Regions from separate parts of the Lysinibacillus sp. OF-1 genome, predicted to be linked through region 4. Evidence: riboswitches for the same ligand, from Rfam matches in the RefSeq annotation. Region 4 holds a riboswitch; each other region holds the start of a gene.
What was found. Region 4 has a riboswitch for cobalamin ahead of NV349_RS13470 (energy-coupling factor ABC transporter permease). Riboswitches for the same ligand answer to the same signal wherever they lie in the genome.
Positions count from the first base shown of each region.

Region 1: linked by a shared signal. The riboswitch ahead of NV349_RS02660 (ABC transporter substrate-binding protein) and the one ahead of NV349_RS13470 (energy-coupling factor ABC transporter permease) in region 4 are both predicted to bind cobalamin.
Region 2: linked by a shared signal. The riboswitch ahead of metE (5-methyltetrahydropteroyltriglutamate--homocysteine S-methyltransferase) and the one ahead of NV349_RS13470 (energy-coupling factor ABC transporter permease) in region 4 are both predicted to bind cobalamin.
Region 3: linked by a shared signal. The riboswitch ahead of NV349_RS10375 (ABC transporter substrate-binding protein) and the one ahead of NV349_RS13470 (energy-coupling factor ABC transporter permease) in region 4 are both predicted to bind cobalamin.

Region 1 covers NZ_CP102798.1:560,548-568,116, forward strand. The annotation lists gene NV349_RS02655 (acyl-CoA dehydrogenase family protein) at 1-919, shown strand, start outside; cobalamin riboswitch at 977-1,158, shown strand; gene NV349_RS02660 (ABC transporter substrate-binding protein) at 1,304-2,275, shown strand; gene NV349_RS02665 (FecCD family ABC transporter permease) at 2,272-3,273, shown strand; gene NV349_RS02670 (adenosylcobinamide amidohydrolase) at 3,270-4,730, shown strand; gene NV349_RS02675 (cob(I)yrinic acid a,c-diamide adenosyltransferase) at 4,743-5,306, shown strand; gene NV349_RS02680 (heterodisulfide reductase-related iron-sulfur binding cluster) at 5,577-7,569, shown strand, end outside.
Region 2 covers NZ_CP102798.1:2,276,424-2,283,992, forward strand. The annotation lists gene NV349_RS11035 (FMN-binding negative transcriptional regulator) at 1-47, opposite strand, end outside; gene pdxR (MocR-like pyridoxine biosynthesis transcription factor PdxR) at 216-1,631, shown strand; gene NV349_RS11045 (hypothetical protein) at 1,865-2,230, opposite strand; gene NV349_RS11050 (DUF3888 domain-containing protein) at 2,460-3,197, opposite strand; gene NV349_RS11055 (Lsa family ABC-F type ribosomal protection protein) at 3,360-4,841, opposite strand; cobalamin riboswitch at 5,397-5,575, shown strand; gene metE (5-methyltetrahydropteroyltriglutamate--homocysteine S-methyltransferase) at 5,755-7,569, shown strand, end outside.
Region 3 covers NZ_CP102798.1:2,132,138-2,139,706, reverse strand. The annotation lists gene NV349_RS10390 (class I SAM-dependent rRNA methyltransferase) at 1-586, shown strand, start outside; gene NV349_RS10385 (S9 family peptidase) at 684-2,672, opposite strand; gene NV349_RS10380 (precorrin-3B methylase) at 2,744-3,421, opposite strand; gene NV349_RS10375 (ABC transporter substrate-binding protein) at 3,472-4,464, opposite strand; cobalamin riboswitch at 4,628-4,814, opposite strand; gene NV349_RS10370 (elongation factor G) at 4,997-6,934, shown strand; gene NV349_RS10365 (hypothetical protein) at 7,026-7,340, shown strand; gene NV349_RS10360 (hypothetical protein) at 7,355-7,569, opposite strand, start outside.
Region 4 covers NZ_CP102798.1:2,764,643-2,772,211, reverse strand. The annotation lists gene cbiQ (cobalt ECF transporter T component CbiQ) at 1-533, opposite strand, end outside; gene NV349_RS13475 (energy-coupling factor ABC transporter substrate-binding protein) at 540-812, opposite strand; gene NV349_RS13470 (energy-coupling factor ABC transporter permease) at 816-1,562, opposite strand; cobalamin riboswitch at 1,706-1,890, opposite strand; cobalamin riboswitch at 2,148-2,329, shown strand; gene NV349_RS13465 ((2Fe-2S) ferredoxin domain-containing protein) at 2,477-2,848, shown strand; gene cobJ (precorrin-3B C(17)-methyltransferase) at 2,853-4,520, shown strand; gene NV349_RS13455 (sirohydrochlorin chelatase) at 4,535-5,428, shown strand; gene cobK (precorrin-6A reductase) at 5,425-6,186, shown strand; gene NV349_RS13445 (precorrin-8X methylmutase) at 6,199-6,858, shown strand; gene NV349_RS13440 (cobalt-precorrin-5B (C(1))-methyltransferase) at 6,858-7,569, shown strand, end outside.

The DNA of each region.
Region 1 (7,569 bases), 2.2 Mb from region 4:
TCTTCGTATTCGTCGATTGAAAGATAAATTAGGCGTTCGAGCAGTCCCATCGGGCGAGGTAGAGTTTGATGGTGCCCTTGCTTATATTGTAGGGGAACAAAATAAAGGGATTTATTACATGCTAGAAGCACTAAATCTTTCGAGAATTTGTAATGCAGTCGCATCGATTGGTATTATGCGTCGAGGCTTTTTAGAGGCAAAGCATTATGTGACCAATCGATATGCATTTGGCAAGCCCTTAACACAATACCCAATGATCCAGGATACATTAGGGAAGTTTGCTGCTAAGCTGCATGTGGAAGTAGCGACAGTATTTGATCTTATTCAATTATACGATAAAGTGACAAGTGGGCAGGGAACACAACAAGATCTCATTATGAATCGTTTATATATTGCCATTATGAAAAAGGAAACGGCAGAGCAAGCCGTTCATTATGCTAGTGAAGCGATTGAATTACATGGTGGTAATGGCTATATTGAAGACTTTGTGACACCACGCTTACTAAGGGATGCACAAGTATTGACGGTATGGGAGGGAACGGCAAATATTTTGGCTTTAGAACTTATTCGTTTAGTGGATAAATTCCATGCACATGAACTGTTTGTCCGTGAAATGGAGACAAGGCTAGAGAAGCTAGCGGATAGTCCACTAGTGCAAATTGTGGAAGAGCAGTTGGTAAATCTTGCGGCTACATTACAAATTTTTAGCGCTTTAGATGAAGCAACTAAAACTTTTGAAGCAAAAGATATAGCGAAAAAGATGGCCCATCTTTATGAAAGTGTTGTAGCGGTGGAATGGGCACTAAAATTTGGCGGGAAGTACGAAAAGCTAGCGGATATCTATTTAGAGCAAACGTGGTCATTGCGACAAATAGGTGCACAAATGAAAACCGTACAATATTTTTCTGAAATTGTATAATTGCCAAGGAGTCGTCTGGAATGGAGGCGACTTCTTTTATTTTCATGTATAATGAAATCAACTGAATATTATAAAGGTTCTTTACTTAAGTAAAGTGAAAAGGGAAGTCGGTGTAATTCCGATGCGGTCCCGCCACTGTAAGTGTGAGTTTTTTCAAATAATGCCACTGAAGATTTCGGGAAGGCTTGAAAAACGCAATAAGCACGAGCCAGGAGACCTGCCTTTATAGTATAGACATGACAGCCTACGAGGATAGGGTGGTGGATTTTGTATCAGTTTTTTGGTGCGATTTTGACCCCTCATCATTCGAAGATGAGGGGTCTTATTTTGATGGAGAAAATATTTCTAACCAATTGACGCACGGATCAACAAAGGAGGATTCACATGAAGAAATTTTGGAAAATAGGATTATCAGCATTTTTAGCAGTAGGTTTGTTAGCAGCATGCGGGCAAGAAGCCAAAAATGACAAGCCAGTAGCTACGGAGCAGCAAACACAGCAAGAGACTCCACAGGTGGATGAAGCAACATTCCCAATGACCATAACAGATGCCATTGGCAAGGATGTTACACTTGAAGCACCGCCTGAAAAAATTGTTTCTCTTATTCCAAGTAACACAGAGATATTATTTGAACTTGGTTTAAATGATGAAATAGTTGGGGTGACAGACAATGATGATTATCCACCAGAAGTCGCTGAAAAGGATAAAGTTGGGGGCATGGAGTACAATATTGAAAAAATTATTGCCTTAAAGCCAGATATCGTGTTTTCGCATGAATCTAGCATGTCCCTTTCAGAAGCGGCGATTGAACAGCTTGAGTCAGCAGGTTTGAAAGTGTTTGTCGTAAAAAATGCACAAGACTTTAATGAAACTTACACAACGATTGAGCTACTTGGTCGTGCAACAGGGAAATTACCAGAGGCTGAAAAAATCATTGCTAATATGAAGGAAAAAGTGGAAGATGTCCTGACAAAAGTAAAGGATGTCGAACCCAAAAAAGTGCTAGTCGAAGCATCGGATGAACCTACTATTTATACGGCGGGTAATGGCACATTTATGAATGCTATGCTGGAGATGATTCATGCAGAAAACGTAGCGGCAGATGCGAAGGATTGGTATGAAATTAGTTCAGAACAAATTATTGCGAAAAACCCAGATGTCATCGTTGTGACATATCATTATGTACCAGATATTTTAACAAAAATACCACAACGTGCTGGTTTCGATACTGTTAATGCCGTGAAAAATAAGGCAATCGTTCAAGTAGATGAAAGCACAACAAGTCGTCAAGGTCCCCGTTTAGGAGAAGGTCTTGAAGAATTAGCAAAAGCTATTTATCCAGAGGTATTTAAGTGAAAAAAATAGCACTAGCCTATGTACTAACATGTACGCTTCTTGTCATTAGTATCTGGTGTGGCGTAGCAATAGGCTCAGTTCATATTCCGTTAGAAGTTTTATGGAATCAAGCAGTTGATGAAACGGCTGCTAATATCTTTTGGAAAATCCGTCTGCCACGCGTGTTGTTAGCGGGACTAGTGGGAGCTTCTTTGGCCATTGCTGGAGCAGCTTTCCAAGGGTTGTTAAAAAATCCATTGGCAGATCCATATACATTAGGCGTTTCATCAGGGGCATCTGTTGGTGCTGTTATTACGATTTTTTTTAGTATATCTATACCGGTCGTAGGCTTGTATGCCCTACCCACTTTTAGTATGATAGGCGCAATCATCACGATGGTAGTGGTCATGAGCTTTGCTAGAATGGTAGACCGTTCATTGAAGATGGAAACGTTAATTTTAACAGGTGTTATTTTTAGCTCATTTCTAGGTTCTCTCATTTCATTAATGATCGCTTTATCTGGAGAAGAGCTACGCCAAGTAATTGGCTGGTTACTAGGTTCTGTGTCAATGCGTGGATGGCCATATGTCCAAATGATCACGCCATTTGTTATTGTTGGTTCCATTATGCTTTGGACGCAAAGACGAGAGCTAAATGTTTTGTTATATGGTGAAGAGCGCGCGAAGCATTTAGGTGTCAATGTGAAACGTAGTAAGTATTTGATTTTAGCGGGTGGCTCCATGTTAACAGGAGCTGCTGTAGCGGTTTCTGGCACAATTGGCTTTGTAGGATTAGTTGTACCGCATATGACAAGGATGATTTGGGGTTCTGACCACCGCCATTTATTGCCATTATCGTTTTTCAATGGCGCAACTTTACTCATTGTTTGCGATTTAGTAGCACGAACAATTATTGTGCCAAGAGAGCTACCTATTGGTGTTATTACGGCGTTTATTGGTGCACCTGTTTTCTCCTATATTTTTTATAAGCAACGAAGAAGTAAGGGGGTACGGGCATGATTATTGTCGAACATCTATCAGGTGGTTATGAAGATGTACCAATCGTCAAGGACATTAGTTTTACTGTGGAAAAAGGGAAAATTCTTGGTATTCTGGGACCGAATGGTAGTGGGAAATCCACATTATTAAAGGTAATGAGTGGGATATTACCAGCTACTGCTGGAACAATCACAATTGATGGACAAAATATCCTTTCTTATAATGCCCGTGCTTTGGCGCAAAAGATGGCTGTACTACCACAGCTTCATGCAAATGCTTTCTCAAACAGTGTAAGGGAGGCCATTTCACTAGGGCGCTACCCCCATCAAACAGGTTTTTTCTCAAGTTGGTCTGAACAGGATGAACAGGCTGTTCAGCATGCCATGCTGCAAACAGGTGTGAAACGCTATGAGCACACCCCGTTAGAATTTTTATCGGGTGGTGAACAACAAAGAGTATTTGTTGCCCAGGCATTAGCGCAAACAGCAGAAATTCTACTGCTGGATGAGCCAACCAATCATCTAGACATTGCACATCAACGGCAAATCTTAGATATGGTCAGGAAGGAAGCTGTGGAGTGTGGTTTAACGGTCGTTATGGTACTACATGATATGAATTTAGCCTCTCTCTATTGTGATGAATTATTGCTTATGGAGGGTGGGCAAATGAGAGCACTTGGAGTACCGCATGAAGTATTAATAGCCTCCCAAATTGAAGAAGTTTATCAAGCACGAGTGGCTACATATGCCCATCCCGAAATACCAAAACCTCAAATTACAATGATGCCCGCAACAACTGATTACCAGCAGCGAGCTGTCATCAAAAAAGAACATTTCATGATAACGGAACACTATATTCAACTTCAATCAGAGATTCCGTTAAAAACAGTGTCCTCTGCTGTTCATAACCCAGGTATTGGCTGGCATAATTGCTTGTTAAACCGCTCTGTACCTGGTGATTATGTGATAAGTGATGTAAAAAGAGAAGTTAGTGATTTTTTGCAAAGAGAGAATTTTTCCCCAACAAGTACTGTTGTGATGCTGACAGCAGTGCCAACAGCTCTTGTTGCCATCAATGAATTTTCAGCGCCTTTTGGCAGTATGATAGTAGCTGTAACAGCTGGTGTGGGCAATGCGGTTGATGTATCACGTGTACACGAAAGACAGGATGATCCATATATTGGTACTATCAATACATGGATCATAATCAATGGCTGTTTATCGGAGGAGGCATTTTTCCAGGCACTGATGACAGCTACAGAGGCGAAAACAAAAGCTTTGCAATCAGAAGATATTCGTGACGAGCGTAGTGGAACTATTGCTACAGGAACTGCTACAGATAGTCTGTTAATTGCAGCAACTCAAAAAGGGGAAGAAATGCTGTATGGTGGCCCGATTACGGAAGTTGGTAAAATGATTGCCAAGGGTGTTTATGAAACAACAGTTCAGGCCATCAGAAATTATAAAAATCAGTTTTAGGAGATGAGAGAAATGAAGCTTTACACGAAAACAGGCGATACGGGGAAAACAAGTCTAATTGGCGGACGCGTTGATAAAGATAGCTTACGTGTTGAAACATACGGGGCGATTGATGAATTAAACTCTTTTATCGGGAAGGCAGTAAGTGAATTAGATCAAGCACTTTTTAAGGATATTTTAACAGATCTTGAAACAATTCAGCATGAACTATTCGATGCTGGTGGTGACCTTGCCAATGTGATGAAAGAACGCCACTATAAATTAACAGAGCAACCGATTGAAGTGCTGGAAGCTCGTATAGATGCTTTATCAGATGAGGCACCACCATTACAACGTTTTATTTTACCAGGTGGCGCACCAGCAGCTGCAACTTTACACATTGCTCGTACAGTTGCACGACGAGCAGAGCGTGAAATGGTGACACTTATGAAAGAAGTGGAGGACGTGCCGAAAGTTGTACAAAAATATTTAAATCGATTATCAGATTATTTATTTGCAGCCGCACGTGTTGTAAATGCTCGATTAAACGTAGCAGATATTGAATACATTCGCAGTGGCAATGTCTTCAAAAAATAAACTTGTTATGTGAATGTCGCAGCTTTTATTAATTAAATTTTAAAAAGGAAAAGTAAAAAAATGCTACTTTGAATAAATTTCAGGGTGGCTTTTTTTCTTGTAAAGTGTAAGAATATAAAATTATCAGAAATATTTCCGTTTTATGTTGACTGAATGCTCACTCATTTATTAGAATAGGAATATATTGATATAGTGACGCACATTTCCGTATGAACTAGCAAATTTGCCGCAAAGAGAGAAAATTACGACAAACTAAAGGGGGGACCAACCATGAGTCCATTATTAATTGCTAACATAGTCTTAACAGTCGTGGTTGTGCTTTATGCAGTAGGATTGTTCTTCTATCTGTTGAAAACACGCTATAAGTATGTGCAATTGGGGAAAAAGGTTGAGTTTGATGAAAGTGTTAAAGAGCGACTACGCTATATTATGGTCAATGTATTTGGTCAAAACAAGCTATTAAAGGATCCAAAGAGTGGATTAATTCACGTGATGTTTTTCTATGGATTTTTGATGGTTCAGTTAGGGGCCATTGATTTAATTTGGAAAGGACTAGCACCAGGATCACATCTGCCATTAGGTATTTTCTATGGTGTCTTTACGTTCTTCCAAGAGCTTGTAGTTTTAATGATTTTAGTTGCGGTAGTGTGGGCATTTTACCGCCGCTATGTAGAAAAGCTAGTGCGTCTAAAAAGAGGATGGAAAAACGGTCTTGTATTAATTTTCATTGGTGGCTTAATGGTCTCAACATTAATCGCTAATGGTATGGGATTAATCTGGCATGGTGAGGGGTTAACTTATACGGAGCCTGTTGCTTCAAGCATTGCTGCTATATTTGGCTTCCTACCTGCATCAGTAGCTGCTGGAGTGTTTTATGTTATGTGGTGGGCACATCTTTTAATTCTATTAACATTCCTTGTGTATGTACCACAATCTAAGCATTTCCATTTAATTGTTAGCCCACTGAATGTTTACATGAATCGTTTAGATCGTGTGGGTACATTAACGCCTATCGATTTTGAGGCATTAGAAGAAGCAGGAGAAAATGCTGAAAGTGAAGAGGATATGCCTTCAATTGGAGTTGGACGCATACAAGACTTCACACAAAAGCAAATGCTCGATCTGTATTCTTGTGTGGAATGTGGACGTTGTACCAATATGTGTCCTGCAACTGGAACAGGAAAAATGCTGTCTCCAATGGATTTAATCGTAAAATTGCGTGATCATTTAACATTTACTGGCGCTGTTGTAACAAAGCAAAAGCCTTGGGTACCTTATCAATTCTTTGCCAATACCAAGGGTAATCAGCTTGCGATGGCTGCTGGTGCTGAAGGCGCAGTAATTGAAGATATTTACAGCCCATCTTTAATTGGCGATGTGATTACAGAAGAAGAAATTTGGGCTTGTACGACTTGTCGAAACTGTGAGGATCAATGTCCAGTAATGAATGAGCATGTTGATAAAATCATCGACCTACGTCGCTATCTAACAATGACGGAAGGAAAAGTTAATCCTGATGCACAACGTGCCATGACAAATATCGAACGACAAGGGAATCCTTGGGGCTTAAACCGTAAAGAAAAAGAGAATTGGCGTGATCTTGATCCAACAATCCATATTCCAACAGTAAAAGAGTTAAAAAAATCTGGCGAAGAAATGGAATATCTATTCTGGGTTGGTTCGATGGGGGCATTCGATAATCGCTCTCAAAAAATTGCTTTAGCTTTCTGTCGTCTATTAAACGAAGCTGGTGTGAAGTTTGCGATCTTAGGAAATAAAGAGAAAAACTCTGGGGACACACCTCGTCGTTTAGGAAATGAATTTTTATTCCAAGAATTAGCTACAGCAAATATTGATGAGTTTGAGAAAAATGATGTGAAGAAAATAGTGACAATCGACCCTCATGCTTACAATATCTTTAAAAATGAATACCAAGACTTTGGCTGGAATGGCGAAGTGTATCATCATACTGAAATACTAAATCAGTTGATTGAGGAAAATCGTCTGGCACTCAATTATGAAGTTCATGAAACAATTGTTTTCCACGATTCCTGTTACTTAGGCCGTTATAATGATGTTTATGATGCGCCAAGAGAAATTCTACGCGGTATCCCGGGTGTGAAGCTTGTGGAAATGGAACGAAATCGCGAAACTGCTATGTGCTGTGGTGCAGGTGGTGGCTTAATGTGGATGGAAGAGCATGTTGGTAATCGCATTAATGTAGCTCGTACAGAGCAAGCTCTTGCTACTAATGCATCCGTTA
Region 2 (7,569 bases), 490 kb from region 4:
TTGATTTCTTCAAAATCTGTTATTTTGTAGTACTTTGGAACATACATGCAAACCTCTCCTTATCTCATCAAATCATTGTGAGCTTTTTGAATAAACAAACTATTGTGATTACACGTCTTTACATTTTCCCCTCTACAATGTAGATTTTATTATAATCAATCACTGGTACCTCTTAAAAGTGCCAGTAAAGCTATTTTCAAAGGAGCCAATAAGCCATGCTCGAAATGACACCTAACTTGCATAATGAAGAACCACTTTATCTTCAGTTATATAGCTATATAAAAGTTGAAATTCAAAATGGAAATATTTTAGCTCAAACCAAATTGCCGTCTCAGCGCAGCTTAGCTAAACATTTACAGATTAGTCGCAACACGGTTGATGCAGCTTACCAGCAGCTTCTTGCAGAGGGCTATGTAATTAGTAAAGAACGAGAGGGGCTTTATGTTGTAGAACTCGAAAGGGGCTATTTTCAAACAAGTTCTAATCATTTTGAGCCGCAGTTAGCAACTCCGCAAGAACAACAACTACCTTCAATTAAGTACAACTTTAATTATGGAGATATCAATTTAAAAGATTTCCCCTATAAAATATGGCGTACATTAACACTGCAAAGCCTGAATGAAGAGCAGGCTCATCTGCTTTTATATGGAGATCCGCAAGGGGAGCTTGAATTAAGGAATTACATTGCAAGCTATCTTTATGAAGCAAGAGGGGTACAATGCCAAGGAGACCAAATTGTCATTGGTGCAGGTTTGCAATTTCTAATGGGCATCGTATGTAATTTAATTGGAAGAAATGAGCTTTTTGCTATGGAAGATCCAGGGTATTATCGCGTTCGTTACTTGTTTAAGGATCATGGTATAAAGGTGAAACCTATCCCTCTCGACGAACATGGCATTCATATCAGCCAGTTAAGAAATAGTAGGGTCAAGGCTGTTTATGTCACCCCTTCCCATCAATTCCCCATCGGAACGGTCATGCCGATTTCAAGAAGACTAGCATTATTAGAATGGGCCAAGGATGAAAATGCTTATATTATTGAGGATGATTATGATGGGGAGTTTCGATATGCAGGTAAACCTATACCTGCTCTACAAGGATTAGATTCGAATGACCGCGTCATCTATATGGGCACTTTTTCAAAATCATTGATTCCTTCCATCAAGCTAAGCTATATGGTTTTACCAAGGGAATTAACCCTTTTATTTAATAACAACAACTACTATGTTCAAACTGTATCGAGACTTCATCAGCATACCTTACAGTTATTTATGGAAAGTGGGCATTGGGAGAGACATTTGAATAAAACACGAAATGGCTATAAAAGAAGATATGAGGCTTTACTAAAGTCCATTCATCAAATATTAGGGGATAACGTGAAAATACATGGGGCTAGTAGTGGCTTACATATTCTACTCGAACCAAATAATAAAATGTCTGAAGAAGAACTAATTGAAACAGCAAAACGGGTAGGTGTAAAAGTATACCCAACCTCTATTTTTTACGCCAATCCTTCCGTCATACAGCACGCAAAAGTTTTGCTTGGATTTGCAAATTTAGGGGTAGAAGAGATTGACAAGGGGATTAAGCTATTAAAACATGCTTGGTTTGATAGCCCCAGCATGTCGTGACTGTCTTTGAAAGCTCTATTTCTATAGATTAGTGGAAGTGGAGAGGGACTTATGCATGTAACAGCAAAAGTTATGTTAAATCATATTATTGCGGAATCAGCATATTTTATTGGCATTGCACAAACCATCTTTTTTCAACATAAATGGTAATACTTGGCGAGTTAAAAAATGGAGTTTGATAGAAGAAACTCTTACCAAATTCCATTTTTTATAACGCTATCTTTGTCACAATATTAACTATTCGGAATTTTCTCTTTATACTTTAAGGAAAGAAGGCTTAAAGAATAATTCTTAAGTGTATCTGTGTTAATAAAATCATTTAGAATACCTTCAATGGAACTACAATGCTGATTAATTAAATTGATTTCTTCTATATAATTTGAATCAATCGAAGCTTCTCTTAACGTTTTAAACACTACTTTCTGTTCATTAAACAAATAGACCAATTCAAACCTAGCATTCAGTATCAAAATAGTAATCTCTGGAAAAACAATTCGATCTTTTAAAACTTCAAGAATGCAATCGACAGACTTTACGCCTTCTATCGCATGCAAAGATGAAAAAACACCATGTAATAATTCTTCAAAATCAACCTTCATTTAAATCCTCCATCAATCATAAATCCTTTCTGATCATAACACTTTCTCAGAAAAATTTTAATGCTTAATATTTTCCTTCAATAATGTGGAATGGACTCATGCAAACGATAAAGATAATAAAGATTTAGCATTAAGGAGTTCCCACAAATGGGATGATAGAAAAAATGTTAATTATAAAATTATTTAACAAAAGAAGAAGAATCGGAAAAATTAAATTTCCCATTCTTCTTTATATATACCAGGGTAATTGATGCTGCATTTTCTTACCTGGCTTACTTGCTTTATTTATTACGGTCCATGTGCCGTCTTTCTTTTGCAGCTGATAGCTTACATTGGTCCCATCTGCCCTTTTAAAGAGCATATAGCCTGTATTGTCTTTGATAAAGGTGACAGGGTCAACTACATTTTTATAGGGTATCTTTCGCTCAGGAAATAAAATATTGTTTGCTATTTCATCTGCAATCGTAGCAAGAGGCTTCATTTCATTATTTATTTCAGCCTTGTATTGCAATTGATTGTATCGATAGGAAATGAACGAGGCTAAATTCAAATTAAAGCTCTGCTGTATGTCTAAAAGTGTTGTGCGATAGAATGCATCTATTGCTTTTTCTACATTATCTGCCTCATGTTTATAGTGAAGGGTGTTCACATCAGTTGGACTGATTTCAAACGTAATGATTTCCTTGCTATATGGTGGGGAATGGGCATGTTCAAAAGTAGTAACTTGAACGTTAACCCTAAAGCTAAACTGACTTTCCCTAATAACGTTCAAAATGTTCGCATCATACAAGCCATACTGCTTAGGATAGCCGTAGTAATGGTCAATTTCCTTTTCTATAAATGGATTAAGGATTGTTATCAATGTATCAGTGATGAGTTTCTCATCAGCTTGTTCGCTTTGTGCATAAATCTTACTGGGCATAATCAAAATAGTGACTATAGTCATTAAAGTAGCGATTTTTTTCATGGGATTGCTAGCCTTTCTATAAAATATTTCTTTATAGTGTGCGTCGATCACAGAAAATTATTAAACGTTTTATAGTTAAAGATAAAAATAATAAAGGTGTCACTTGGTTTCATTAAAAAGAAGAATCCATTTTGAAAATGGACTCTTCTCTAAATGATTCCTTTATGACAAAGCTATTGTTTTCGTTGCCACGGTTTGTTGAAAGGCTTGGTCATGCTCCACAAAAATCATTGTAGGATTAAAACTTTGAATAAGCTCTTCAATCTGCATGCGCGAATAAATATCAATAAAATTTAAGGGTTCATCCCAAATATAGAGATGTGCTTTTTCACACAAACTTTTGGCAATCAACAGCTTTTTCTTTTGCCCACCTGAATAATGTGAGATGTCTTTATCAAATTGAATCCGCTCAAAGTCCATCTTTCGCAGAATAGATTTAAATAACGTCTCATCTATAGCATGCTCTTCAATAAAATCCGATAATGCTCCCTTCAAATGAGCAGTATCCTGTTGAACATAGGAGATAATAAGGCCAGCAGCTAAATGTATAGAGCCTGTATGCTGTATAGGCTTGCCAAGAAGCAGCTGTAGGATACTACTTTTTCCGCTTCCATTTTTGCCATCGAGAACAATGCGATCACCTTGCGCCACTTTGAAGCTAATAGGCTGATTCACAAAGTTGTCGTCATACTGAATTGATACATCCGTTACAACAACCATGTCTTTTGATGGAAATGCTAATGGTTGTACTTTTAAAGATTCCGTTTTTTCAACATTTTTTAGCAGTTTTGATTTTTCATGAATCGCTTTTTGCTGCCTAGATTCCAAGTTCTTTGCTCGCTTCATCATCTTGGCTGCTTTATGTCCAACAAAGCCTTTATCTAGCTTAGAACCCGAATTCGTAGTTCCATTTTTGGAAGCCTCCACTTGATTAGACCAACCTACCGAACGCTTGGAAGACTGCGTTAAACGGTCGATATCTTTTTGCAGACGTTGATTAGTTGCTTCTTCATGTTCCTGCTGTCGATCAAAATTTAACTTCCAAGTTGAGTAGTTACCACTTTGAACATCAATATTGGCTCTATTGATCGATAAAATATGATCAACACAGCCATCTAAAAAGGCTCTGTCATGCGAAATTAAAATAAATCCTTTTTTCTTGCGTAGATAATTAGAGATCGTCTTTCGTGCATCTGTATCGAGATGATTGGTTGGCTCATCAATTAATAGAAACTGTCCCTCTGTTAAAAAGAGCGCTGCAAGCAACACCTTTGTTTGCTCTCCATTAGATAATGTTTGAAAAGGGCGATACATGACCTCAGCATCGACATCTAGATAGGCTATTTCACGAATATATTCCCAATCTTCTGCCAGAGGGCAAATTTCTTCAAAAATTTCGTACGTATATTTATTTGGGTCTGAAACAGGATAGGGGAAATAAGTAAATTCTACTGAAGAAATGATGTTCCCACTATACTCATAATTCCCTAATAGCAAATTAAAAAATGTTGTCTTCCCACGACCATTCCTACCGATAAATCCAAGTTTCCAATCTGTATCAATCTGAAAGTTGACACCCTCAAAAATATAATCAAAGCTGCTTGGGTAAGAAAACGTTAAGTCTTGTACTTGTATCATTGACATGATAATTCCTCCTTTGTATAGCAAATCATTTTTCTTTTATACAAAGTCGGTACATCCATCTATGCTAAATTTCTCCGTATAAGTTGATGGATGCTAACGACTTATACGGAGCATCACATGCGTCACAATAGGTTCAGAATCGCTCATTTTTTTCTCTCCTTTATTAGGTAGATGAAAGATACAGAATAAACTATGAGAGCAAGAAAAAATCCCCCCAATTGGATATTGGAAGGATTAGTCTCTCACTGAATAAACTTTATTTGCCAATGACATCATGACAAATAAACGCAAACTGATTGTTAAAAATGGATAGACTAATCCTATATTTTGTCGTTTGAAGTGATTCATTTCAAATAAAAATATAGATTAGTTCATCATTGTCCATTCATCAGTCCTCTCATAATTGTATTTTTATAGTAACAAATTTTTTTATGGAATACAATGTAGCCTTATCTTCTTAAACCAATCCCTACAATAATTATAGAAATAATTTAGATAATCGTATAAAAATTATTTCTACTATTCTGAAAGATATGTTATAGTAGGAGCATAATTGAATAATGTGTAAGAATTGGTGCCAAATGAAAGTTTGGCTTAAAAGGGAAGTCGGTGCAAATCCGACGCTGTCCCGCAACTGTTATTCGGAGCAAATCACAAAGGCCACTGGGAAACCGGGAAGGCTGTGAGGCGTGTTGATGAGAAGCCAGGAGACCTGCCAATTTCTAGTACACACCAAATACCTACGTGGAAATAGGTGGTGAAAAGTGACCAAATCGGCACTGTGCGATAACAAATGATTTATGCGAAAGTAGATACTTTTTTCGTATTGTTTTAGCATTAAAAATTTCAACTAGCAGCCATTCTCCTCCTTGGAAAATGGCTTTTTATTTTTTTCTGAAAAGGAGATATAAAAATGACCTATACAAGCACACTCATTGGTTACCCGTATATCGGGGAAGATCGCGAATGGAAAAAAGCATTAGAAGCATTTTGGCGCAACGAGCTTTCTGAAGAGGATTTTGAGGATAGTTTAAAAAAAATCCGTTTAGCTAGAATTGACAAGCAGCTACAGCTTGGCATCGACATGGTGACAGTTGGCGATTTTACGTATTACGATAGAATGTTAGATACAGCATTAATGTTTGGTCTCATCCCAAAACGCTTTAACTGGCAGGGAGGGAAAGTAGATTTATCTACCTACTACAGCGTAGCAAGAGGGAATAAAACAGCTGTAGCTAGTGAGATGACAAAATGGTTTAATACAAACTATCACTATATTGTTCCTGAATACGAGGGACAGGCCTTGAAACTAACAGAAAATAAAGTGTTGGCCGATTTCTTAGAGGCGAAAGAAACGTACGGTATTATTGCAAAGCCAACATTGATTGGTCCCTATACATTCTGCAAGTTAACAAAAGGCTATAGCAAATTCACACAGGTTGAATACTTATTAGCTCTAATACCGCTCTATACACAAGTATTAAAAGAATTAGTAGATGCAGGTGCAAATTGGATTCAACTAGAAGAGCCATCACTTGTCACAACCCTTGATCCAGCAGACATCAAGCTTGTGCAAGAGATTTACGACCAGTTAGCCGTTGCGGTTCCAGAAGCGAAAATCATGCTGCAAACTTATTTTGAAGCATTATGCAACTATGAAACATTGATTACATTGCCTGTAGAAGGATTTGGCCTAGACTTTGTTCATGGCTATAAAGGAAATATGGCGTCACTTCGTCAATATGGTTTCCCTCAGGACAAAGTATTGGCAGTCGGGGTTGTTAATGGACGTGATATTTGGCGTTCCAACTTAGCGGAGGTCAATGCTACAATTCAGGCAATTGAGCATTTAAGTAATGCAGCAGAGCTATGGATTCAACCATCCAGCAATCTACAACATGTACCGATCACAACTGCTCTTGAAAATGAGATTGACCCTGTTCTGAAGCATGCCTTAGCCTTCGCAGATGAAAAGATTGTAGAAATCACGGAGCTAACTAAATGTAGACGAGATACAGAGGGTATCTTACAGCATAATTTTTCTGAAAGTATGAAGGCAATTGAGGCTCTAAAAAACCATCCAATCCGTCAAAACAAGTTGATCCATCAAGCAGTTCAAACTGTGACAACGCAAGATTTTGAACGACATAGTGAATTTGCTCAGCGTCAAAAGATGCAGCAGCAAGCGTTAGCGTTACCGCTATTCCCAACAACAACAATCGGAAGCTTCCCACAATCTGATGAGGTGAAAAGGAATCGTAATGCTTGGCGTAAAAAACAATTATCGAATGAAGCCTATGAGGCATTTATAGAGCAGGAAACAAAACGCTGGATTACGATACAAGAGGAACTAGATATCGATGTACTCGTTCACGGTGAATTTGAGCGTACAGACATGGTCGAATACTTTGGTGAAAAGCTGACTGGCTTTGCCTTTACAAAAAAAGCATGGGTCGTTTCCTATGGCTCACGCTGTGTCAAGCCACCGATCATTTATGGAGATGTTGCGTGGTCTTCAGCAATAACTGTAAAAGAGTCAGCCTATGCTCAAAGCTTAACAAAGCGCTTTGTAAAAGGTATGCTGACAGGACCAGTGACGATATTAAATTGGTCCTTTGTACGAGACGATCTGTCACGTAAAGATGTCGCTTATCAAATTGCATTAGCACTTCGCAAAGAGGTTGAGGCACTCGAAAACGCAGGTATTTCAATTATTCAAGTGGATGAG
Region 3 (7,569 bases), 630 kb from region 4:
TTTCCTTGATCAACGCGAGGTACGTTTGGCTATTCGTGAGCGTTATGCAAACCATACAAACATGCTTAATACATTCTCCTATACAGGAGCATTTTCAGTGGCAGCTGCTCTAGGAGGCGCCATGAAAACAACAAGTGTGGATGTAGCTAAACGCAGTCTTGCCAAAACCATTGAGCAATTCAGTGTGAATCAAATTGATTATGAAGCACAGGATATTAAAGTAATGGACGTTTTCCATTATTTTAAATATGCGCAGCGTCACGCCTTACAATTTGACCTGGTTGTATTAGACCCACCTAGCTTTGCCCGTACGAAGCAAATGACATTTTCAACAGCAAAGGACTACCCTAAATTACTGAAGGATGCCATTGCTATTACCGCTAAAAATGGCATCATTGTCGCTTCCACAAATAATGCTAGCTTTGGGATGAAAAAGTTTAAAGGCTTTATTGACCAAGCATTTAAAGAAACTCGTACACGCTATAAAATTGTAGAGGAATACGGTTTACCAAAGGATTTCCGTGTTTCACGTGAATACCCTGAATTTAATTATTTGAAGGTCGTCTTTATTCAAAAAATGGACTAACAGGAATTCAAGACAGAATCATTTCTTTATGATTCTGTCTTTTTATATAAAAAAGTGACCTAAGAAATTCATTTCTTAAGTCACCTCTGAATACTGCTTATAGATAGTTCACAAACCAATCGCGAATATATTCAAGTCGATTGATTCTTAAAGTTGGTTTTCCGCTCCTTGACAGTTCATGATTGGACTCAGGGAAGCGCACGAATTTTGTTTCTTTTTTACGATGCTTTAAGGCGATAAATAATTGCTCCGCCTGCTCAATTGGACAGCGATAGTCTTTTTCAGCGTGTAAAATGAGCAATGGTGTTTCGATATTATTGACATATTTCAGCGGTGAATGATGCCAAAGCTTTTCGATATCGTCAAGTCCCGCAAGAATTTGCCAATCTGTAAAGTAATACCCAATATCACTGACACCGTAAAAGCTAATCCAGTTCGAAATAGAGCGCTGCGTCACAGCTGCTTTAAAGCGATTCGTCTGGCCAACAATCCAGTTGGTCATAAAGCCGCCATAGCTCCCACCTGTCACTCCAAGACGGTCTGCATCAATAAAATCATAGTGCTCCAGCACATAGTCCACAGCCGCCATTAGATCCTCATAATCATTGCCACCATAATCACCACGCACTGCATCAACAAACGTTTGACCATAGCCATGACTGCCACGTGGGTTCGTATATAGCACCGCAAATCCTTGTGCAGCTAGAATTTGGAACTCATTAAAATAAGTATTGGCATACATCGCATGTGGCCCGCCATGAATTTCAAGCACTAGAGGATATTTTTTCCCTTCCTCATAACCAACTGGCTTCATGATCCAACCATTTACCTTCCAGCCCTCTGCTCCCTCAAATTCAATGGCTTCTGGAACAGCTAATGCTCTCGTCTTTAAAAATTCTTCATTGATGGACGTCAGCTGTTCTTTTTCACCCGTTTTTAGGTTGACGAAAAATAAATCGCCAGGATTCGTCGTTGTACTAATGGCTACGACTGCTTGATCATGTTGTGCATCAAGTGAAAAACCATAGACATATTGATCATCGTGAATAGCTGGATAGATTTCACCATCTATATTTCCGAAATAAATCGCAGCATTACCGTGATCTGTTACTTGGAAGTAGAAGCTATGATTATCATTCAACCATTGAACACGTGGTGACACCACACCTTGAAGAAAATCGCCGATTGCAAAATCCCCAATAGGGGCGTCAAATTCACTTGTTACACATGTCAGCAGATTTTGTTGCAAATCATAGAGCCATAGCTTTGCTTGTGTAGCATTTTCAAATTCTCTTTCACTACCTATGAAAGAGATGAAGCGACTGTTTGGAGACCATGACGTTTGGTAATACATACCTGTTCCCTCTGTTAACGGACGCGCTTGCTTTGTTTCTACATCTAATAAATAGATATCGCTCTTAAATGAAAAATCTGTATCCTCTGCGACATCAGCTAAGTACGTCATATATTGACCATCAGGTGACCATGTACCAAGATGGACATGATTGTTTCCTTTCGTCACTTGCTCTAACTCGCCCGATTCTAAATGGACGATCGCAATTTGACTAAACTGCTCCATATCCAAAAAACCTGCAGCATCCGATTTATGTTTCATCTTGTCTATTTCTAGAGGCTTTAGTTCTTTTTCTTCTTTCTTTTCATCCGTTACCTTATCCAAAATCGTTTCATCTTTACCTAGCTTGATAGAAAAGGCCATTTTCTTGCCGCATGGTGACCACACAGGTGATGTCACACCATTTTTACAATATGTCACCTGCTTTGCCTCTCCGCCTGCTTTTGAAAGAACATAAATTTGCGACTTGCCTGTTCTAGTGGATAAAAACGCAACTTGACTACCATCAGGTGACCATATAGGAGAACTTATTCTATCCTCCCCAAATGTCCATTGCTGTGGTGTTTTGTTCTTCAGGTTTATGTAAAACAAATTCGAGACATAATCTTTTTTCTTCTCATCAATACGTGTCTCAACATAAACTACCTCAGTCCCGTCAGGTGAGAGCTGTGGATCGGCTACTGATTTCAAGTGGTAAAGATCTTCTGGTTGAATCCCTTGTTTCGATGTCATGTTCTTGCTCCTTTGTATTGTCATTTTCTGTACTCTACTACAATACTTCGACACCCTAAGTAATATTCCTGCTAGTTAATTGATTTTTTTACTAATTCCCAATATTCGGTTGATTTTGTTCTGCGATAAAATTTAAAAAAGGGTTCATTCGGACGAGCATGTTCCTTATAAAGGTTCATCATTTGTAGCAAAAAATCTTCAATGTGCTCGACACCTACCTTTTTCGCAAATAACATGCCCGCCTGCGCCTTTGCCCCCATCGGTACAGCGCCTAAATAAACATCAAAGCTCTCCTGCTGATAAACGAGTCCAATATCATCATAGACTGCATTGTAGCAGGCTGACGCACAGCCATTGATGTTAACACGTACTCTTGCAGGTACCTCGATCCCCTCTAAAGCATGATAAAGCTGTTCGGTTATCGGAGCAGCCTCCATCTTTTCACCATCACAAAAATCACAGGCCTTCATCGCGATGATGGGTCCTGATGGTGCAACATAAAGACCCACTTCTCGTAAGGCTTGCATAGCCTCTGTCACGGCACTCGTTGGAATGGACACTAAAATACTATAGGAGGCCGAATACTTAATCGCCCCCTTTTCGCCAGCAATCTCTGCTATTTTTTGAAATTGTGCAGGCGTATAATGCTTATTAATAATACCTGGGCTGACAGCTAAGCGTGTAAATTCGCCATGACGATTAAGTGTTTCAAATGTTTGATCTGGTACGTTTTTCTGAAATGCATTCATTGATATCGCTCCTTATGAAAAAGGAGCTAGCACAATGCTAGCTCGGAATTTTAAAAGTTATCAGGATAGAAACCCTTCGCTAAAATTTCAATAGCCTCTGCCGCACGAACGCCTTCAGACGCAGCTGACAGTGGCAGGATGACAAAGCGATCATTTTTAACAGCTTCCATCTCCTTTAATGCTGGATCATTTTTTAAGAATTGAATCTTTTGTTCGGCCGTTGTTTCACCGTAATCGATCACGACAACTACCTCGGGATTACGGTCTACCGCATCTTCCTTCGACACGGTTGTCCAGCCTGATTCCACATCACCAAAAATATTTTGACCACCAGCGATTGACACTAGTTCATTCATAAAGTTTTGACCAGCTGTAAAGACATCCTTTTCACCGCTATCAAATACGAGAACACGTAATTTCTCACTATCTTTTGGTAATTTAGCTTGAATTGCCTCCACATCTTGCGTCATTTGCTCAATTAAGGCTTCTCCACGATCCTCAATACGGAAAATTTTTGCGATATTACGAATATCAGTGAAAATATCCTCTAGTGTTGGCTTTGTCATATTGGAAGCCGTATGTAAATACGTATGAATGCCTAACTCCTCAAGCTCTTCCGGTGTTCCAACACCCTTTTCACCAAAGCCACTCTTCCAGCCTGCATATAAGAAATCAGCCTCGGCATCAATTACTTGCTCCTTCGTTGGGTATTGATCAGAAAGCACAGGCACTTTATCGTATGCTTCTTGTAGGGGCTCGTAGATTTTATCATCTAAGTAAGCTGTGCCTACCATGGAATCCTCTAAGCCTAGCGCTAGCATAATCTCTGTCACATGCTGATTTAAACTAATCGCTTTTGTAGGTGCTTCCTTATATGTTTGAGTTGTTTCATTATTGTCAATGGTTACTTCCGTTGCTGCCTCAGATGGCTCAACCTTCTCATCTTGCGCTGCTGATTCAGGTTTGTCCTTTGCATTACAAGCCCCTAAAACAGCGACCAAGGCAATGACCATCACCAGCCATAAACTTTTCCATTTCTTCATGTCCTTTTCTCCTTTGTTGTTCATCTATAGAAAGAAATCAAAGACTTCTTTGCTACCAGGATTCGTGGGAAGGGCATAAAAAAACCCTCTTGTCGCCAAGAGAGTAGCATAGTGAAAAAACGGTACATTACCTTTATCACTATCCCCATCCTCGTGGTTCTTAGTCAAAAAACACATACTGGCAGGTATCCTGGCTTAGGTTCATCATCTATACGCCTTCCCATAGTTAAACTACAGTGGCATGCTGTACAGACTCCCCATTTACAGTTGCGGGACAGCATCGGAATTGCACCGATTTCCCTTTTAAGCAAATGACAAATGCCATTTGCACCAATACGTTCTATAATGATTAATACTATTGATAGACTAGCAGAAGAAAATTTGTAGCTCAATCAGTAGTATGTTGCTAAATATATAATCATCATTATATTAGCACTATTTCGACAAAAATACGAACTATTTTACAAGAAATATATAAGCTAGTATTCTGTTACAATGAAAAGATAGCTATAGATAGAAACGAGGATATGTTATGTACAAAACAATTGGTGTACTTGCGCATGTGGATGCAGGTAAAACAACCTTCTCTGAGCAAGTACTTTTTCATACACAAAGCATTCAAGCTCGTGGTCGAGTGGATCATCAGGATACCTTTCTCGATCATCATGAGCTAGAGCGCAAGCGTGGTATTACCATTTTTGCCGAGCAAGGTCGCATGAACATAGGCGACGATACATACACGTTGATTGATACACCAGGGCATGTCGACTTCTCCCCTGAGATGGAGCGCGCCATTCGTGTGATGGATTATGCCATTGTTATCATTAGTGCGGTCGAGGGCGTACAGGGTCATACGGAAACCGTGTGGCAGCTTTTACGCAAATACCATGTCCCAACATTCTTCTTTATCAATAAAATTGATCGCGAAGGAGCCAATGTGGAGGCCGTTATGACACAGCTCCGCAAGGATTGTTCCCAGCAGGTGCTGTTCGTCGATGAACCGCTTCGTACTGATTATGTTTCAAGCAGCATCATGGAATGGTTGGCTGAGCGTAATGAAGAGCTGCTCGATGCCTTTTTGAATGAGTCATTGGAGCATGAGCAATGTCTTACTCAGCTACAGACCATGATTCAAAAGGAATGTGCCTTCCTCTGCTTTACAGGGTCTGCCCTAAAGGATGAGGGCATCAAGGAATTGCTTGCCCAGCTCCCTCTATTAACAGACACCCATTTTGAAGTGAATGCACCGTTTGAGGGGGAGGTTTTTAAAATTCGTCATGACGGCCACCAGCGTTTAACATTTATGAAGGCTGTCAAGGGAGTTTTACATGTTCGGGATGAATTTTCGTTTGAAGAAGTGACAGAAAAAGTGACTGAAATTCGCCTCTATAATGGCAGTCGCTTTGATACCGTCCAACAGGTTGAAGCGGGAGAGATTTTTGCTGTTAAAGGACTTAGTCAGGCCAATATTGGAGACCGCATCGGCACTACTGTGCTGTCACAGCCCTATGAGCTTGTCCCAACGCTACAGGCAAAGGTTCAATATGAGGGCCATCAGCATATCAAGGAAGTGTTACAAATTTTCCGTTTACTAGAAGCAGAAGAGCCTTCCTTACGTGTGGTTTGGCAGGAAAAGTTCCAGGAAATCCATGTGCACATTATGGGCGTTATTCAGTTGGAGGTACTGACAGAGGTGTTAATGAAGCGTTTTTCATTAACGGTCTCCTTTGGCGAGCCCCAAATTTTATATATGGAAACCATTGTGACGACGGTGACAGGCTATGGTCATTTTGAGCCCCTCAAGCATTATGCAGAAGTTCATTTACTAATGGAGCCCAATCCACGAGGAGTAGGTAATACATTTAGCAATGCCTGCCATGCGGATCATTTATCGGTAGGCAACCAACGCCTTGTTGAAAAGCACCTGTTTGAGCGTGATCACCATGGCTTACTCACAGGCTTCCCTCTGACAGATGTTCATTTTACACTGCTAACAGGTCGCGGACATAATGAACATACATCGGGCGGCGATTTCCGAGAAGCTAGTTTCCGTGCGCTACGTCAAGGACTTGAGCAAGCACAGAACATCCTGCTTGAACCTTATTATCGCTTTAAAATGAAGGCTTCGAACGACTTTATCGGCCGCATGATGAGCGACATACAGCAAGCTGCTGGCACATTCGATGACCCCATCTTATCCGAAACAGATGTTGTGCTAACGGGACGAGCGCCCGTCGCCACCCTAATGAGCTATAGCACAACCTTTGCGGCCTATACCAATGGTAAGGGCGCACTCACACTCCAATTTGATGGCTATGATGTGTGCCATAATGCAGAGGCAGTTATTGCACAGATTGGCTACGATAAAAATGCCGACCCAGAATACAGCTCCTCCAGCATCTTTTGTGCGAAGGGCAAAGGATATTCTGTTCCTTGGCACGAAGCACAAGCAGCCATGCATTGTCTGTAAGTAGGTGATCCTGCCCGCGCGAAGCCGTTTGCTTGCGCGGGTGTTTACTTGCTTTGAGCGAGAATATTTACCCTGTTTGCGCGAGTATTCCTTGCTGGAGCGAGAGTATTTCATCTCCTTCCGCGAGTATTCCTTGCTCGAACGAGAGTATTTCATCTGTTTCCGCGAGTATTCCCCGCTCGAACGAGAGTATTTCATCTCCTTCCGCGAGTATTCGCTGCTCGAACGAGAGTATTTCATCTCCTTCCGCGAGTATTCGCTGCTCGAACGAGAGTATTTCATCTCCTTCCGCGAGTATTCGTTGCTCGAACGAGAGTATTTCATCTGCTTCCGCGAGTATTCGCTGCTCGAACGAGAGTATTTACCCCCTACCCTTCAAATAAATAAAAACAAGCCCTCCGTTTGATGGAGGGCTTGAGTTTATAATGCGCCTACTGCTTTCTTTGTAGGACTGTGCACAAGGTATGCAGGCTCGACAATCACGTAGTCATGCGTGTTTGTGAAATCAACTAGCACTTTACCAGGATAACTTTTTAAAATTTGCAGTTGATCAATTAATTGCAGCAATAGCTCGTGACCGTTGCCGCGTGGATGCCAGTTGAAATGGTAATCATTTAATGCCTGAACCGCTTCAA
Region 4 (7,569 bases):
AGATGTATTCTGTACATGCTTTCTAAAAATATAAAAATAAAACGATAGGTTAGTTCAATAAGCTCAACCAATAAAGAGGGCAGTCGCCATTGTCGGAGCACATAGCAAATCCCTTGTACGGATGTGGTCAAAATTAAAAAGTATAAACAACTACTACTGCCAAGGACAATAAAGAACAATTGTTGGGCGGACAGGGCACTTGCTTTTCCGATGAAAATTGTCCAATTCATCCACGTAAAAGACCACAGATGGGCAGGTAATACATGAGTTGCTGGTGTGATTGACAGCAAGATGGATACAAGACTTGTTAGTAAGAAAAATCCAGGTAGCAATAATAACTTAACATAGTAGGTAAGCGGAATTTTTGCACCTAAAATGATAAAAGCACTCATTACAAAAAATGTAATGAGTGAAAGTCGTTCATCTCTCATGATGAGCGTTACGAGAAGTAGACCAATTGAAAATATCATTTTTTCTAGCGGATGAACGGACGCTAGCTTATTAAGATACGCATACTTATCAATGAGTAACATAACGGGTTAACCTTCTTTATGCTTGCCGCGCATATAGCCGATGAAGTAGCCAATAAAACCAGCTCCAATAGCTGCCTGTAGCACGAATAATAAGCTTTCAATTTCACCACTTGGTGGCTCCCATAAGCTTTCAAACCACGGTTCATATTCTGCATTGATTTCGCCAATGGCTGCTTCTGCCTCTCCATCAGCACCACCAAATTCTGCACCTTTTTGTATAAACAATGGGATGATAGCTAACAGCACAACAATCGCTAATAGTAATAAATTTCGTTTCATCTACTAATGTGCCTCCTTTGTTGAGAAAACACGCAACATTTTTAATTCGCTGACATTGTACTTTTTCAAGAAATTCATCACAATGACCGTTAAAATTCCTTCACTCACCGCTAACGGAATTTGAGTTAAGGCAAAAATACCTGCGAACTTTGTAAACGATGCCATAAAGCCGCCAACCTCTGAAGGGAAGGCTAATGCTAACTGTACAGAAGTCACAACATATGTACTTAAGTCACCAAGCATCGCAGCAAAAAAAACAGCTAGTGAAAATGACAACCCTATTTTTTGAGCCCCTTTAAAGACAAAGTAAGCAATAAATGGGCCTACAATCGCCATAGAGAAGGCGTTCGCTCCTAAAGTGGTAATCCCACCATGTGCTAATAATAAAGATTGGAATAATAAAACAATCGTTCCGATGACACTCATAGCGAGAGGTCCGAATAAAACCGTTCCAAGTCCAACACCAGTTGGGTGGGAGCAACTACCTGTAACCGAAGGGATTTTTAACGCCGACAGCACAAAAGCAAAGGCTCCTGAAAGACCTAAAAGCATTTTGGTTTCAGGGTTTTCTTCAATTGTTTTGCGAATGGAGCGCAATCCTAGAATAATAAATGGGATAGAGATGACCCACCAAAAAATAGCCCATTCGATTGGTAAAAAACCTTCCATGATATGCATAGCAAAGGCACGTTTTGGCACGAGTAAAAAGGCCAATAAAAAATAACTAAGTTTCCACCATGAAAATTTCAAAAGCTTTCCTCCTTACTAATAGATTTTTAGAATGTAGCGTGCGTAAATAAAAAAGCACTTCTCCGTTGTTGGAAAAGTGCATAGCTAAAAAAGCAAATAACATTCTCATCTGCTAAGCCGCACACCTATCCTCGTAGGCTGAAACGATCACATATTTTTCGGCAGGTCTCCTGGCTCTAGTTCAACACTTTATAGGTCTTCCCATCCGTTGGACAGTGACATGTTCTATAAAGCTCCCTAATACAGTGGCGGGACCGCGCCGGACTCAAACCGGCTTCCCTTTTAAGCAAAATGATAAGTATTTTACACCGAAAAAACATTAAGTTGTGAGATTTCACGACAAAGTGTAACATGATTTTCCATAAATATGCTATACTTTTTTTAAAAATATTTTCAATTGAAGGTCAATAGAGAAGATTCTGATAACTACTGAATTGTCATAAATAGGGAGATATTATAATTTTTATACCCGGTCTACACACAAAATTGATAAAATTGTCATAAATTTTTATAGAAATATTGAAATTTTAAAATAATGAGATATGATAGAGACAGTTTTCTATTCTATTAAGAAGATAATAAATTTCATATAAAACGTCGATAAGTGCTCGAATAACTCGAGATAATAGGGAAATTGGTGAAAATCCAATACAGCCCCCGCTACTGTAATAGCTGATGAAATCGCAAAGCCACTGGTGCAAACTTGGGAAGGTGCGATAGTAAAATGAAGCTTAAGTCAGGAAACCTGCTTATTTGATTGTGCATGCAAACTTTTCGGAGGGAGAAGTTGAAGCAAGAGCGAGTACCTGTATTTTATTTTATTCGTTTTTATTTGGCTTCTACAAAACCTTTACTCTTCGTAATTAGAGTAAAGGTTTTTCTTTTTCCAGAAAGCAAATGAGGGGAGACAGAAGATGACAACATGGAATTTAGAGGGGATGAAAACACATCTCTTTATTTGTAATGGTAGTAGTTGCATGAACAAAGGTGGGGAGGAAATTACCCTAGCTATTCGAGAAGAAATACAACAGCAAGCACTTGATCAAGAGATACATACAACAAGAACGCGCTGTAATGGACGATGCAAGGATGCTTGTGTGGTCATCGCCTATCCGCAAGGGAATTGGTATCGTGTACCATCAACAGAGCATGCTAGAACACTTGTACAAGATTTACATCATGAATCCTTATACAACGAACATGTCTTTACACTTCGTGAAGGTACATTACAGCGTACAGCACAAACGACAGCCATTAAAGGGATCGAAAAGGTGAAAGAGGGGTAACAACATGGCGCAAAAAGGAAAAATTTTCGTAGTGGGCTTTGGACCTGGAGACTTTAAGCATATTACGACACGGGCGGTAGAGGCATTACAACAAAGTGATATGATCATAGGCTACAAAACCTACGTGGAGTTGATTCAAGATTTAGTCAGTGCGAAGTCGATTGTCAGTACTGGAATGACCGAAGAGGTGTCCCGTGCGCAGGAAGCGGTGCGCCAAGCAGAGGCTGGAAGCATTGTCTCAGTCATTTCAAGTGGTGATGCGGGTGTCTATGGTATGGCGGGATTAGTGTATGAGGTATTGATTGAGCTAGGCTGGACAGAAGCAACGGGGATTGAGGTAGAAATTGTCCCTGGTATTTCTGCCATCAATTCATGTGCTAGCTTACTTGGTGCCCCGATTATGCATGATGCCTGTACGATTAGTTTAAGTGACCATCTAACACCATGGAATTTAATTGCCAAGCGCGTCGAGGCAGCCGCTATGGCGGATTTTGTAATCGCTTTATACAACCCAAAAAGCGGTCGCCGAACAAGACAAATTGTCGAAGCACAGCGCATTCTCTTAGAATATCGTTCGCCTGACACACCAGTAGGACTTGTGAAAAGTGCTTACCGCGATCGTCAAGAAGTGACGATGACAACATTAGCCGAAATGCTGGAGCATGACATTGGAATGCTGACGACAGTCATTATTGGTAATTCGTCGACATTTTTCTATGACAATAAAATGATTACACCACGTGGCTATCAACGTAAATATACATTGGGTGAAGAAAAACAACCCTTACGTCCACATCAACGTTTACGTGAAGAAAATGAACCTTGGGCAATGAACCAAGAGACAGGGACTGCACGACAAGACTTTACAGCAGATCCTAATGCAGGGCGTTTTAATAAACCCAGTGTAGCCGCTACGCCAAAGCCAAAAAAAACAGCACTTGAAATGGCTACAGCGGCACTCGCAATGGTGAAAGGAACAAGTGCAGTCAAAGTAACGCCGAAACTTGTACAGCAAAAAATAGAATCCATTTTTGAATTAGCTGTAAGCCCAGGAGTGGTGAATAAGTTTTTCACACCTCAGCAAATGATGACGTTAGCAGAGGTCGTTGGGGAAGAGGGGACGATGGAATATACACCAGACCATCAAATCCATTTGAAAATCCCAACGACTGCCCCTGAACGTATCACGGAGAAATTACAGGAAGTAGGCTTTTTATTAGCGCCGATTGGTGATGTGCTATCCTTGAAGGCTTGTGATTTTTGCTATGGTGAAAAGGCCGATTCGATTCCCTATGCAGAAGAAATACAACAAAAATTAGGTGGAATGTCTTTGCCGAAAACATTAAATATCGGTTTTAACGGCTGTGGTATGGCCTGTTACCGGGCTGTATTTGATGATATTGGTATTGTCTATCGCAAAAGTAAATTTGATGTCTTTATTGGGGCGAAGCCAGTTGGTCGTACGGCCCATGCAGCACAGCCTGTTGTAGAAGGGTTGGAGCCTGAACAACTGATTCCACTAATTACAGATATTATTGAAGAATATAAAGCAAATGCTCACCCAAATGAACGTTTATTTAAATATTTTAAACGTGTGAAAAAGATATTGCATTTTACGTATCAAGATATGTCTTCCAAAATAAAAGTAGAGCCAGCTCCGTGCGGCGACTAGTGAGGAGAAAAGAGATGAAAGCTATTTTATTTGTCGGCCATGGGAGCCGTTTAGCAGCAGGAAATGATGAGGTACGTACATTTATTGAACAAATGACACCGCGTATTGATGCACAATTTTTAGTGGAAACATGTTTCCTAGAATTTGCTTCACCGAACATCGAAGAAGGCATTACGAATTGTGTGAAGAAAGGGGCTACAGAGGTTCATGTAATTCCGATTATTTTACTTCATGCAGGCCATTCAAAGCTGCATATTCCAGCAGAGATCGAGCATGCGCGTGAGCATTATCCGAACATTACATTTACCTATGGTCAAACCATTGGCATTCATGATGAAATATTTGCGATTTTACAAGATCGTCTAGCGGAAATTGGTTTTCATTCAGAACAAGAGCAACAAGATACAGCCATTTTATTGATTGCACGAGGTGGCAGTGATCCATCTGCAAATGGTGATTTTTATAAAATTACACGACTTTTATGGGAAAAATTACCTGTTAAATATGTGGAAAGTGCATTTATGGGCGTAACAGATCCACGTGTTGAAGAAGGTATTGAACGCTGTGTTAAATTAGGTGCGAAAAAAATCATCATGCTCCCATACTTTTTATTCACAGGTATTTTAATGGAACGTATGAATGATATGTGTGTGAAGTTTAATGAACAATATCCAGATTGTACTGTTCAAATTGCCAATTATTTTGGCTACCATGAACGTTTACAAAATGTTTTATTAGAGCGTATTGAACAAACGATAAATGGTACATCTACAGGCATGCAAGATTTAGAAAATTATCGTGCCTATGCGGCAGTTCATGGACATGCCCATCATCACCATCATCATGATCACGGACACGACCACCATCATGACCATGACCACCACCATGAAGAGGAGCCAGTAAAATGATTTTCATGTTAGCAGGGACGAGTGATGCAAGGGATCTAGCCCTTGCCCTGCAAAGCGCAGGACATGCGGTAACAGCTACCGTCGTGACTGATTCGGCAGCCTCTAGTCTTGCTGACGTTGGCCTACCACATTTAATAGGTCGACTGACAGCTGAGGAAATGGCAGCCATCATAACAGAGCAAGGCTATCAAATGGTGGTTGATGCCTCTCATCCATTTGCTGAGGAAGCTTCTAAAAATGCAATGGCAGCGGCCGAACAGGCACAAGTTCCTTATATTCGCTATGAGCGTGCCCATGAACACTATGCGCATCCTCTCATTACGATAGTGAAGGATTATGAGGAGGCTGCCCAATTAGCGGCAAAAAAGCGAGGTGTCATCATGCTGACAACAGGCAGCAAAACACTTGCTACTTTTACAAAGGTTTTACAAGGCTTAGAAAATACGAGAGTAATTGCTCGCATGCTTCCACGACTGGACAATATGGAAAAATGTGAGGCACTTGGTGTGGCACAACGAGATATTGTAGCTATTCAAGGTCCGTTTTCAAAGGAATTAAATGAAGCATTGTTTCGTCAATATGGAGTAACTTTGATGATCACCAAAGAAAGCGGTAAAGTTGGCTCAGTTGATGAGAAGCTTGAGGCAGCTCTTGCCTGTCATATTGAAACGATTCTTATTGCAAGACCAACCATTCAATATGGCCAACAATATTCAACATTTGAAGAAATATTACAGGCTGTACAACATACACTTTAGGAGGCATTATCCATGGATTTTAAAACAGATTTCAAACCATTAACGGTAGACCCAGATAAAATTTACGATTATAGTTTCTCGATTATTGCAGAGGAAATGGGCGATCATGATTTTTCAGAGGACGAGTGGAAGATTGTGCGCCGTATTATCCATGCTTCGGCGGATTTTGAGCTAGGTCGCAGTGTCATCATTACACCTGGTGCAATTGAAGCAGGGATTGAGTCCATCCTTGCCGGACGACATGTCATTGCAGATGTTCAAATGATTGAAAGTGGCTCTGGTAAAAAACGCTTCCAAAAGCATGGTGGCGATTTACATTGTTATATAGCGGATGAAGATGTCGCAGTAGAAGCGAAAAAACAAAATACAACTCGTGCCATCATTTCCATGCAAAAGGCTACAAAATTACATGAAGGTGGGATTTATGCAATTGGTAATGCGCCAACTGCCTTACTAGAATTGATTCGTTTAATTAAAGAAGGCTTAGCAAAACCAGATTTAATTATCGGTATGCCTGTCGGTTTCGTGTCAGCAGCCGAGTCAAAAGAAGAATTGCTGAAACTCGAAGGGATTCCGTACATTACCAATGTTGGTCGTAAAGGCGGTAGTACAGTGACGGTTGCCGCGTTAAATGCCATTTCACTATTAGCGGATGAACAGGCGAAAAAATAATGGAGCGGAAGCCAAAAAAGGATCCCAAGGACATGCGTCACGGTTATACAACGGGAGCCTGTGCAACTGCGGTAACAAAGGCTGCATTGCTCGCTCTGATTACAAAGGAAGAGCAGGAGACGAGTACCATTCATTTACCGATTGGTCGGGATGCAACCTTTACAATTGAAAAATGCATATTTGAAGAAAATGCTGTCAGCTGTGAAACGATTAAGGATGCTGGTGATGATCCTGATGCGACCCATCAGGCGCTTATTGTTGGCACAGTGAGCTGGGCTGATACACCTGGAATTCATTTAGATGGAGGGATTGGGGTCGGGCGTGTTACAAAGCCTGGCTTACCAGTGCCTGTTGGCGAGGCAGCCATTAATCCTGTACCACGTAAAATGATTCATAGCACGGTTCAAGGGGTATTAGACGAATTTCACATTACACGAGGCGTGAACGTAGTGATTTCCGTACCTAAAGGAGAAGAAATCGCTAAAAAAACGTTAAATGGACGACTTGGTATACTTGGAGGCATCTCAATTTTAGGCACAAGGGGAACCGTCGTGCCTTTTTCGAGTTCTGCGTATATGGCAAGTATTGTACAAGCCATTAGTGTAGCTAAAGAAGCTGGTTGTGAGCATTTAGTGGTAACGACAGGCGGTCGCAGCGAAAAATTTGCGATGAAACAATACCCCGATTTACCAGAAGAGTCTTTTATTGAAA